2 regions of the Plantactinospora sp. CA-290183 genome follow, and region 2 is predicted to be linked to the other one. Evidence: predicted binding sites of a transcription regulator. Region 2 holds the regulator's gene; the other holds the start of a gene.
The links. Region 2 encodes HrcA, which represses chaperone genes, less so after heat shock. Its sites were predicted from a motif close to GGTTNGCACNCTCNNNNNGAGNGTGCNAACC; they were not measured.
Positions count from the first base shown of each region.

Region 1: the regulator HrcA is predicted to act here: its motif matches at 1,179-1,209, upstream of groES (co-chaperone GroES).

Region 1 covers NZ_JBNJMX010000001.1:744,526-748,401, forward strand. The annotation lists gene ACQEUR_RS03605 (THUMP-like domain-containing protein) at 1-1,092, opposite strand, end outside; gene groES (co-chaperone GroES) at 1,342-1,656, shown strand; gene groL (chaperonin GroEL) at 1,737-3,368, shown strand; gene ACQEUR_RS03620 (molybdopterin-dependent oxidoreductase) at 3,609-3,876, shown strand, end outside.
Region 2 covers NZ_JBNJMX010000024.1:51,157-55,032, forward strand. The annotation lists gene hemW (radical SAM family heme chaperone HemW) at 1-522, shown strand, start outside; gene ACQEUR_RS22340 (DUF4870 domain-containing protein) at 595-1,275, opposite strand; gene hrcA (heat-inducible transcriptional repressor HrcA) at 1,561-2,583, shown strand; gene dnaJ (molecular chaperone DnaJ) at 2,676-3,812, shown strand.

The DNA.
Region 1 (3,876 bases), on a different contig from region 2:
GAGCGCCGAACCGCGCTTCAGGATCTCCACCCGGCCGATGTCGCGCCCGCGCAGCAGGGTGCGCAACCGCTTCAGCGAGAACGGCAGGGTGTCCACGATCTCCAGACACCGGGCGAACGGCGTGGCCACGGGCGCGTCGGAGTAGACGTACGCGATGTCGGGGTCGGCGAGGCCGCCGCGCACGGTGTCGGCGAACTCGGCGACCAGGTGGGCCCGGACGACCGCCGGGTCGGGGTCGTACAGGTAGCGGCGGAGCGGACCGACCGGGGCGCGGGCGGCGCCGGAGCCGGTGAGTTCGTGCACCGCCGCCCCGGCCAGCACGGTTGCCCGGCGCGGCACCGCCGCCAGCGGGCCGCACCAGAGTGCGGCCTCGACCAGGTCGCCGTCGACGCTCACCCACTCGGCCTCGGCGTCCGCCGGCAGCAGGGCGTGGTCGATGCCCGGGGCGATCTTGAACACCGCCCGCGGGACCCGCCCGGCGAGGTCGAGCAGGAAGTTCCACGGCGGGGAGTAGTCGGCGGGATTGAAGACCCGACGCCCGGTACCGGCCCGCCGTCGCGCCGGATCGCAGAAGACCGCGTCCACCCCGCTGCCGGCCCCGTCGGCGTCGGCCGGGTCGAACCGGGTGGCGTCGGCCAGGCTCACCGTGAACAGGTCCGGCACGCCGACCGCCGCCGCGTTCGCGCCGGCCATCGCCGCGGTGAGCGGGTCGGCCTCCACGCCGTACACCCGGATGCCGGCCCGGGCGGCGGCGATCGCGTCCGCGCCGAGGCCGCAACCGAGGTCGGCCATGGTGCGCACCCCGGCGGCGCGCAACCGGGCGGCGCGGCGGGCGGAGACGACGGCGCGGGTCGCCTGCTCCAGGCCGGCCCGGGTGAAGAACATCCGCGTCGCGGCCGGGCCGAACTTCGGCTCGGCGCGGCGGCGCAGCTCGGCCTGGGTGAGCGCGGCGGCGGCGAGCCCGGCGGGTACGCCCGGGGCACGCAGCGCGGCGGCCGCCGCCAGTGGATCGCCGCCGGCGAGTTCGGCGGCCGTGGCCAGTGCGGTCACCCCCGCGGGGGTACGCAGGGCGGCGAACTGATCGAGATCCACCTGCTCATTGTGGCCACCCGGTCCCGGCCGGGGCGTGTCGGGTTGGCACTCTCCTTGACGGAGTGCTAGCCGTCGGCATAACCTGCGGTTAGCACTCTCAGACCGAGGGTGCCAGCTTCCGGGCCTGTGTCCGGGGGCTGAACGCCAGGCGGACCGGCACCCGCGACGACGGTCCCGCCCGGTGGCATGTGGCAGATTGACGCTGGTCAGCCCGCTGGCCGGCACTGAAACCAAGTACCCCAGGAGGGTATGCCCGTGACTACCGCGACCAAGGTTGCGATCAAGCCTCTCGAGGACCGGATCCTGGTCCAGGCGAACGAGGCTGAGACCACCACGGCGTCGGGCATCGTGATCCCCGACACCGCCAAGGAGAAGCCGCAGGAGGGCACCGTCCTCGCTGTCGGCCCGGGCCGGATCGACGACAAGGGCAACCGGGTTCCGGTTGACGTCAACGTCGGCGACACGGTCCTCTACTCGAAGTACGGCGGCACCGAGGTCAAGTACGCCGGCGAGGAGTACCTGGTGCTCTCCGCCCGCGACGTCCTCGCCGTCATCGAGAAGTGATCTGACTGACTGATCAGTGACGCTGCCCCGGACCGGCCCCGCCGGGCCGGGGCAGCGCTGCGTGAAGGGACCAGTAATACATGGCGAAGATTCTGAGCTTCTCGGATGACGCCCGGCACCTGCTGGAGCACGGTGTCAACAAGCTCGCCGACACGGTCAAGGTCACCCTCGGCCCGCGCGGGCGCAACGTCGTGCTGGACAAGAAGTTCGGCCCGCCGACGATCACCAACGATGGTGTGACCATCGCCAAGGAGATCGAACTCACCAACCCGTACGAGAACCTCGGCGCGCAGCTGGTCAAGGAGGTGGCGACGAAGACCAACGACGTCGCCGGCGACGGGACCACCACCGCGACCGTGCTCGCCCAGGCGATGGTCCGGGAGGGTCTGCGCAACGTGGCCGCCGGTGCCGGACCGGCCGCGCTCAAGCGGGGCATCGACGCGGCGGCCGAGAGGGTCTCCGCGGCGCTGCTGGAGAAGGCCGTCGAGGTCGCCGACCGGCAGTCGGTCGCGCACGTCGCGACGATCTCCGCCCAGGACGCCACCATCGGCGACCTGATCGCCGAGGCGATGGAGAAGGTCGGTCGCGACGGTGTGATCACGGTCGAGGAGGGCTCGACGCTCGCCACCGAGCTGGAGGTCACCGAGGGCCTGCAGTTCGACAAGGGCTTCATCTCGCCCAACTTCGTCACGGACACCGAGGCGCAGGAGGCGGTGCTCGACGAGCCGCACATCCTGATCACCACCCAGAAGATCTCCTCGATCGAGGAGCTGCTGCCGCTGCTGGAGAAGATCCTGCAGACCGGCAAGTCGCTGCTGATCGTCGCCGAGGATGTCGAGGGCCAGGCGCTCTCCACCCTGGTGGTCAACTCGATCCGCAAGACCATCAAGGTCTGCGCGGTGAAGGCCCCCGGCTTCGGTGACCGCCGCAAGGCGATGCTGCAGGACATGGCGATCCTCACCGGTGGCGAGGTGGTCGCCCCCGAGCTCGGCTACAAGCTCGACTCGGTCGGCCTCGAGGTGCTGGGCAGCGCCCGGCGCGTGGTCGTGGACAAGGACAACACCACGATCATCGACGGCCGTGGCCGGGACAACGAGGTCGCCGACCGGGTCACCCAGATCCGCAAGGAGATCGAGGCGTCGGACTCCGACTGGGACCGCGAGAAGCTGTCGGAGCGGCTGGCGAAGCTCTCCGGTGGCATCGCGGTCATCAAGGCCGGTGCCGCGACCGAGGTCGAGATGAAGGAGCGCAAGCACCGCATCGAGGACGCCATCGCCGCGACCAAGGCCGCGGTCGAGGAGGGTACGGTGCCCGGCGGTGGCGCCGCACTGGCGCAGATCGCCACGGTGCTCGACGACGGCCTCGGCTTCACCGGTGACGAGAAGGTCGGTGTCTCGATCGTCCGCAAGGCGCTGGTCGAGCCGCTGCGGTGGATCGCCCAGAACGCCGGGCACGACGGCTACGTGGTCGTGCAGAAGGTCGCCGAAAGCGACTGGGGCACCGGCCTGGACGCCGCGATCGGCGAGTACGGCGACCTGGTCAGGTCCGGCATCATCGACCCGGTGAAGGTGACCCGGAACGCGGTCACCAACGCGGCGTCGATCGCCGGCCTGCTCCTCACCACCGAGACCCTGGTGGTGGAGAAGCCGGAGAAGGCGGAGCCCGCCGCCGGTGGTCACGGTCACGGCCACCAACACGGCCCCGGCTTCTAGCCACGTCCCACCAAGATCCGCGTAACCAGGTCCGCGTAACCAGGTCCGCGTAACCAGATCCGCGTGATCAGGGAGCGATTCTGGCGTGTCGTCGGCGCGCCGCCATCGCAACTCCCTGATCACGCGGATCTTTCGTTTCGCCCCTGGCGGTGCGGTTGGGTTGGCGCCGCTCTACCGCTGGGCGGGGCCGGGTGACGACACTGGTCGGGTGACGGATTTCCGGACGACGAGGTCGGGCTGATGAGCAGGCGAGCGGGATGGTTCGGGGCGCTGGCCGGGATGGCCTGCGCCGCCCTGGCCATCGGCACCGCCGAGGCGGTGGCGGTGCTGACCGGATCACGGTCCGCACCACTGGTCGCGGTGGGCGGAGCCGTGGTGGACCTCGCCCCGGCGCCGCTCAAGCAGTTCGCCACGGACGTCTTCTACGTCCACGACAAGATCGCGCTGCTGGCCGGTACCGCCGTACTCCTGGGTGGGTTCGCCGCACTCGTCGGGGTGGTGGCGACCC
Region 2 (3,876 bases):
GTCCGGATGCGGCGCGGCGAGCTGCCGTACCCCGATGACGACGTGGCGGCGGACCGTTACCTGGCCGCGGAGGCCGCGCTCTCCGGTGCCGGTTTCTCCTGGTACGAGGTCTCCAACTGGGCCCGGACGCCGGCCGCGCGGTGCCGGCACAACCTGCTCTACTGGACCGGCGGCGACTGGTGGGGCCTCGGGCCGGGCGCGCACAGCCACGTCGGCGGAGTCCGCTGGTGGAACGTGAAGCATCCGAGCGCGTACGCGGCGCGGCTCGGCGCCGGGGAGTCACCCGGGCAGGGCCGGGAGCTGCTGTCGGCGGCGGACCGGCGGGTGGAGGACGTGATGCTGCGGCTCCGGTTGGCCTCCGGGTTGCCGCTGGCGGTGCTGGACGACGCGGGCCGGTCGGGAGCGGCCGAGGCGCGCGACGCGGGGCTGCTCGACGGGGCGGAGTACGACGTGGGCCGGGCCGTGCTCACGCTGCGCGGGCGGCTGCTCGCCGACGCGGTCGTCCGGGACCTGCTGCCCTGAACCGCGGATGCGTCCGTGCGGGATCCGCTGCCGGACCCCGCACGGGTCACCTCGACCGGTGCCCGACGCCGGTCAGGTCACCATCCGGTAGCTCATCGGGTAGCGGTAGAGGCTGCCCTCGTTGGCCTTGATGCCGCCGACGATCGCGAAGATCACCATGATCGCCAGGGTGATCAGGGGCAGGAAGGAGAGGATGCCGAAGCTGCACACCGCGAGGATGCTGGCGGCGATGGTGGCGATCCCCCAGGTGATCTGGAAGTTCAGCGCCTCGACGGCGTGCGCGCGGACCGTGGGTGATTCGTTCCCCTTGGCCAGCATCGCGACGAGCGGGGCGATGAAGCCCACCAGGACGCCGCCGAAGTGCGCGATCAGTGCCCAGGTCTTCTCGTCGCTGTTCGCGTAGCCGGCCGGCGCCGGTCCGCCGGGGTGGCCGCCCGGTCCGCCGGGGTAGCCGCTCGGGCCCGGTCCGCCGGGGTAGCCGCTCGGGCCCGGTCCGCCGGGGTAGCCGCTCGGGCCCGGTCCGCCGGGGTAGCCGCCCGGTCCGCCGGGGTAGCCGCCGCCCGGGGGGTAGCCGCCGTCCGGGGTGGGCGGGGGATAGGCGCCCCCGCCCGGGGTCGGCGGCGGATAGGCCGCGCCGCCGGAGCTGGGTGGCGGGTATCCCTCGCCCGGCATCGGATGCGATCCGGGAGGCGGCGGCGAGGTCGGGTCGGGCCAGGGGCCGCCCTCTCCGGGCGGGCGGGGCGGTTCGGTCATGGGGCCACCGTAGGGGGCCGGATCAAGGCGCGCCAGACGGGCCGGCTGATTGAATCTGGACAATAGCCGGCCGCGCCTGGTATGTGCCCCGAGGTAGGGTGAGCTGGCCGGCCGGATTGTCGGGGCCGGGGGGTGGCCGGCCAAATGATCATCGCCTACGGGGGGTTCTTGGTCGTAGACTGGCACTCGCTACAGTCGAGTGCCAAAGATGGGTGTCGTGATCCGACCGTCGGGGCCGCTCCGGTCGCGCCGGCTCCGGAGTCGGCGCGTCGCAGGGAGGTGAGGATGGGTCTCGACGACCGCAAGCTGGACGTACTCCGGGCGATCGTGGAGGACTACGTCGCCACCCAGGAGCCGGTCGGCAGCAAGGCGCTGGTCGAGCGCCACCAGCTCGGGGTCTCCCCGGCCACCGTCCGCAACGACATGGCAGTGCTGGAGGAGGAGGGCTACATCCGGCAGCCGCACACCAGTGCCGGCCGGGTGCCCACCGACCGCGGCTACCGACTCTTCGTCGACCGGCTCTCCCGGGTCAAGCCGCTCACCCCGGCCGAACGCCGGGCGATCGAGCGCTTCCTGGTCGGCGCGGTCGACCTCGACGACGTGGTGCACCGTACGGTGCGGCTGCTGGCCCAGTTGACCCGCCAGGTCGCCGTCGTGCAGTACCCCAGCCTGACCCGCTCCTCCGTACGACACCTGGAGCTGGTGCCGATCTCCACGACCCGGCTGATGCTGGTCATGATCGCCGACACCGGCCGGGTGGAGCAGCGCCTGGTGGAGCTGCCCGCGCCGGTGGGTGCGGACGACGTGACGGACCTGCGCCGGATCCTCAACGAGAAGCTCTGCGGCAACCGGCTCTCCGACACCCCGCCGCTGGTCCAGGTGCTGGTCGACGAGGTGCCGGCCGAGCTGCGCGCCACGATGGCCACGCTCTCCACCGTCCTGCTGGAGACGCTCATCGAGCGCTCCGAGGAGCGGATCGCCCTAGCCGGCACCGCCAACCTGACCCGGGCCGGGCTGCTGGACTTCCAGGGGTCGCTGCGGCCGATCCTGGAGGCGCTGGAGGAGGAGGTCATCCTGCTCAAGCTGATCGGCGAGGTCGAGCCGAGCACGCTGCGGGTCCGGATCGGTGACGAGAACGAGTTCGACAACCTGCGCGCGACCTCGGTGGTCAGCACGGGATACGGTCCGGGGGCCACCATCGTCGGCGGGCTCGGCGTCCTGGGCCCGACCCGGATGGACTACCCGGGCACCATTGCCACGGTGCGCGCCGTGGCACGCTACGTCGGCGACGTGTTGGCGGAGAACTGAACACCGACCGACGTGACCAGCAGACTGATCCGACGAGACACTGACCTGACGACCGGCGGACGGTAACGCGAGACATGAGGACACGGAACGCAGTGGCCAAGGACTACTACGGAATTCTCGGCGTCAGCCGGGACGCCTCCGACGACGAGATCAAGCGCGCCTACCGGAAGCTGGCGCGGCAGTTCCATCCGGACGTGAACCCGGACCCGGAGGCGCACGAGAAGTTCAAGGACATCAACGCCGCGTACGAGGTCCTCTCGGACGACCAGAAGCGGCAGATCGTCGACCTGGGCGGCGACCCCCTCGCCCCCGGTGGCGGTCCCGGGGCGGGCCCGGGTGGCGCCGGCGGGCCCTTCGTCGGCTTCCAGGACATCATGGACGCGTTCTTCGGTGCCGCGGGCGGCTCCCGGGGGCCCCGTCCCCGGACCCGGCCGGGTGCCGACGCGATCCTCCGGCTCGAACTGGACCTGCATGAGACGGCGTTCGGCGTGGAGGCGCCGATCGCGGTCGACACGGCGGTGCTCTGCACCACCTGCTCCGGTGCCGGTACGGCGGCCGGCACGCACCTGGCCACCTGCGAGGCGTGCGGTGGTCGGGGCGAGGTGCAGTCGGTGCAGCGAACCTTCCTCGGCCAGGTGGTGTCGTCCCGGCCGTGCACCGTCTGCCAGGGCTACGGCACCGTCATCCCGCACCCCTGCCCCACCTGCGCCGGTGACGGGCGGGTGCGTACCCGCCGCTCGCTGACCGTCAAGATCCCGGCCGGGGTGGAGGACGGCATGCGGATCCGGCTCGCCCAGCAGGGTGAGGTGGGCCCGGGTGGCGGTACGGCCGGTGACCTCTACGTGGAGATCCACGAGCGCCCGCACGACGTCTACTCCCGCAAGGGCGACGACCTGCACTGCCGGGTGACCGTGCCGATGACCGCGGCCGCGCTGGGCACCCGGCTGACCATCAAGACGCTGGACAGCGAGGAGCCGGTGGACGTCAAGCCGGGCACCCAGCCGGGCAGCACGCTGCGGCTGCGGGCCCGGGGCGTGCCGCACCTGCGCGGCACCGGCCGGGGCGACCTCTACGTGCACCTCGACGTGCGCACGCCCACCAAGCTCGACGCCGACCAGGAGCGGATGTTGCGCGACTTCGCCAAGACCCGCGGCGAGGAGGTCGCGGAGCTGAGCAAGCAGGGCGGCTTCTTCTCCCGGATGCGCGACGCCTTCAACGGCCACGCCTGACCCCCGCCCCCGCGCAGGATCGTCGTGATCAGGGACCTTTCCGCGCGTGTCGTCGGCCTGTCCC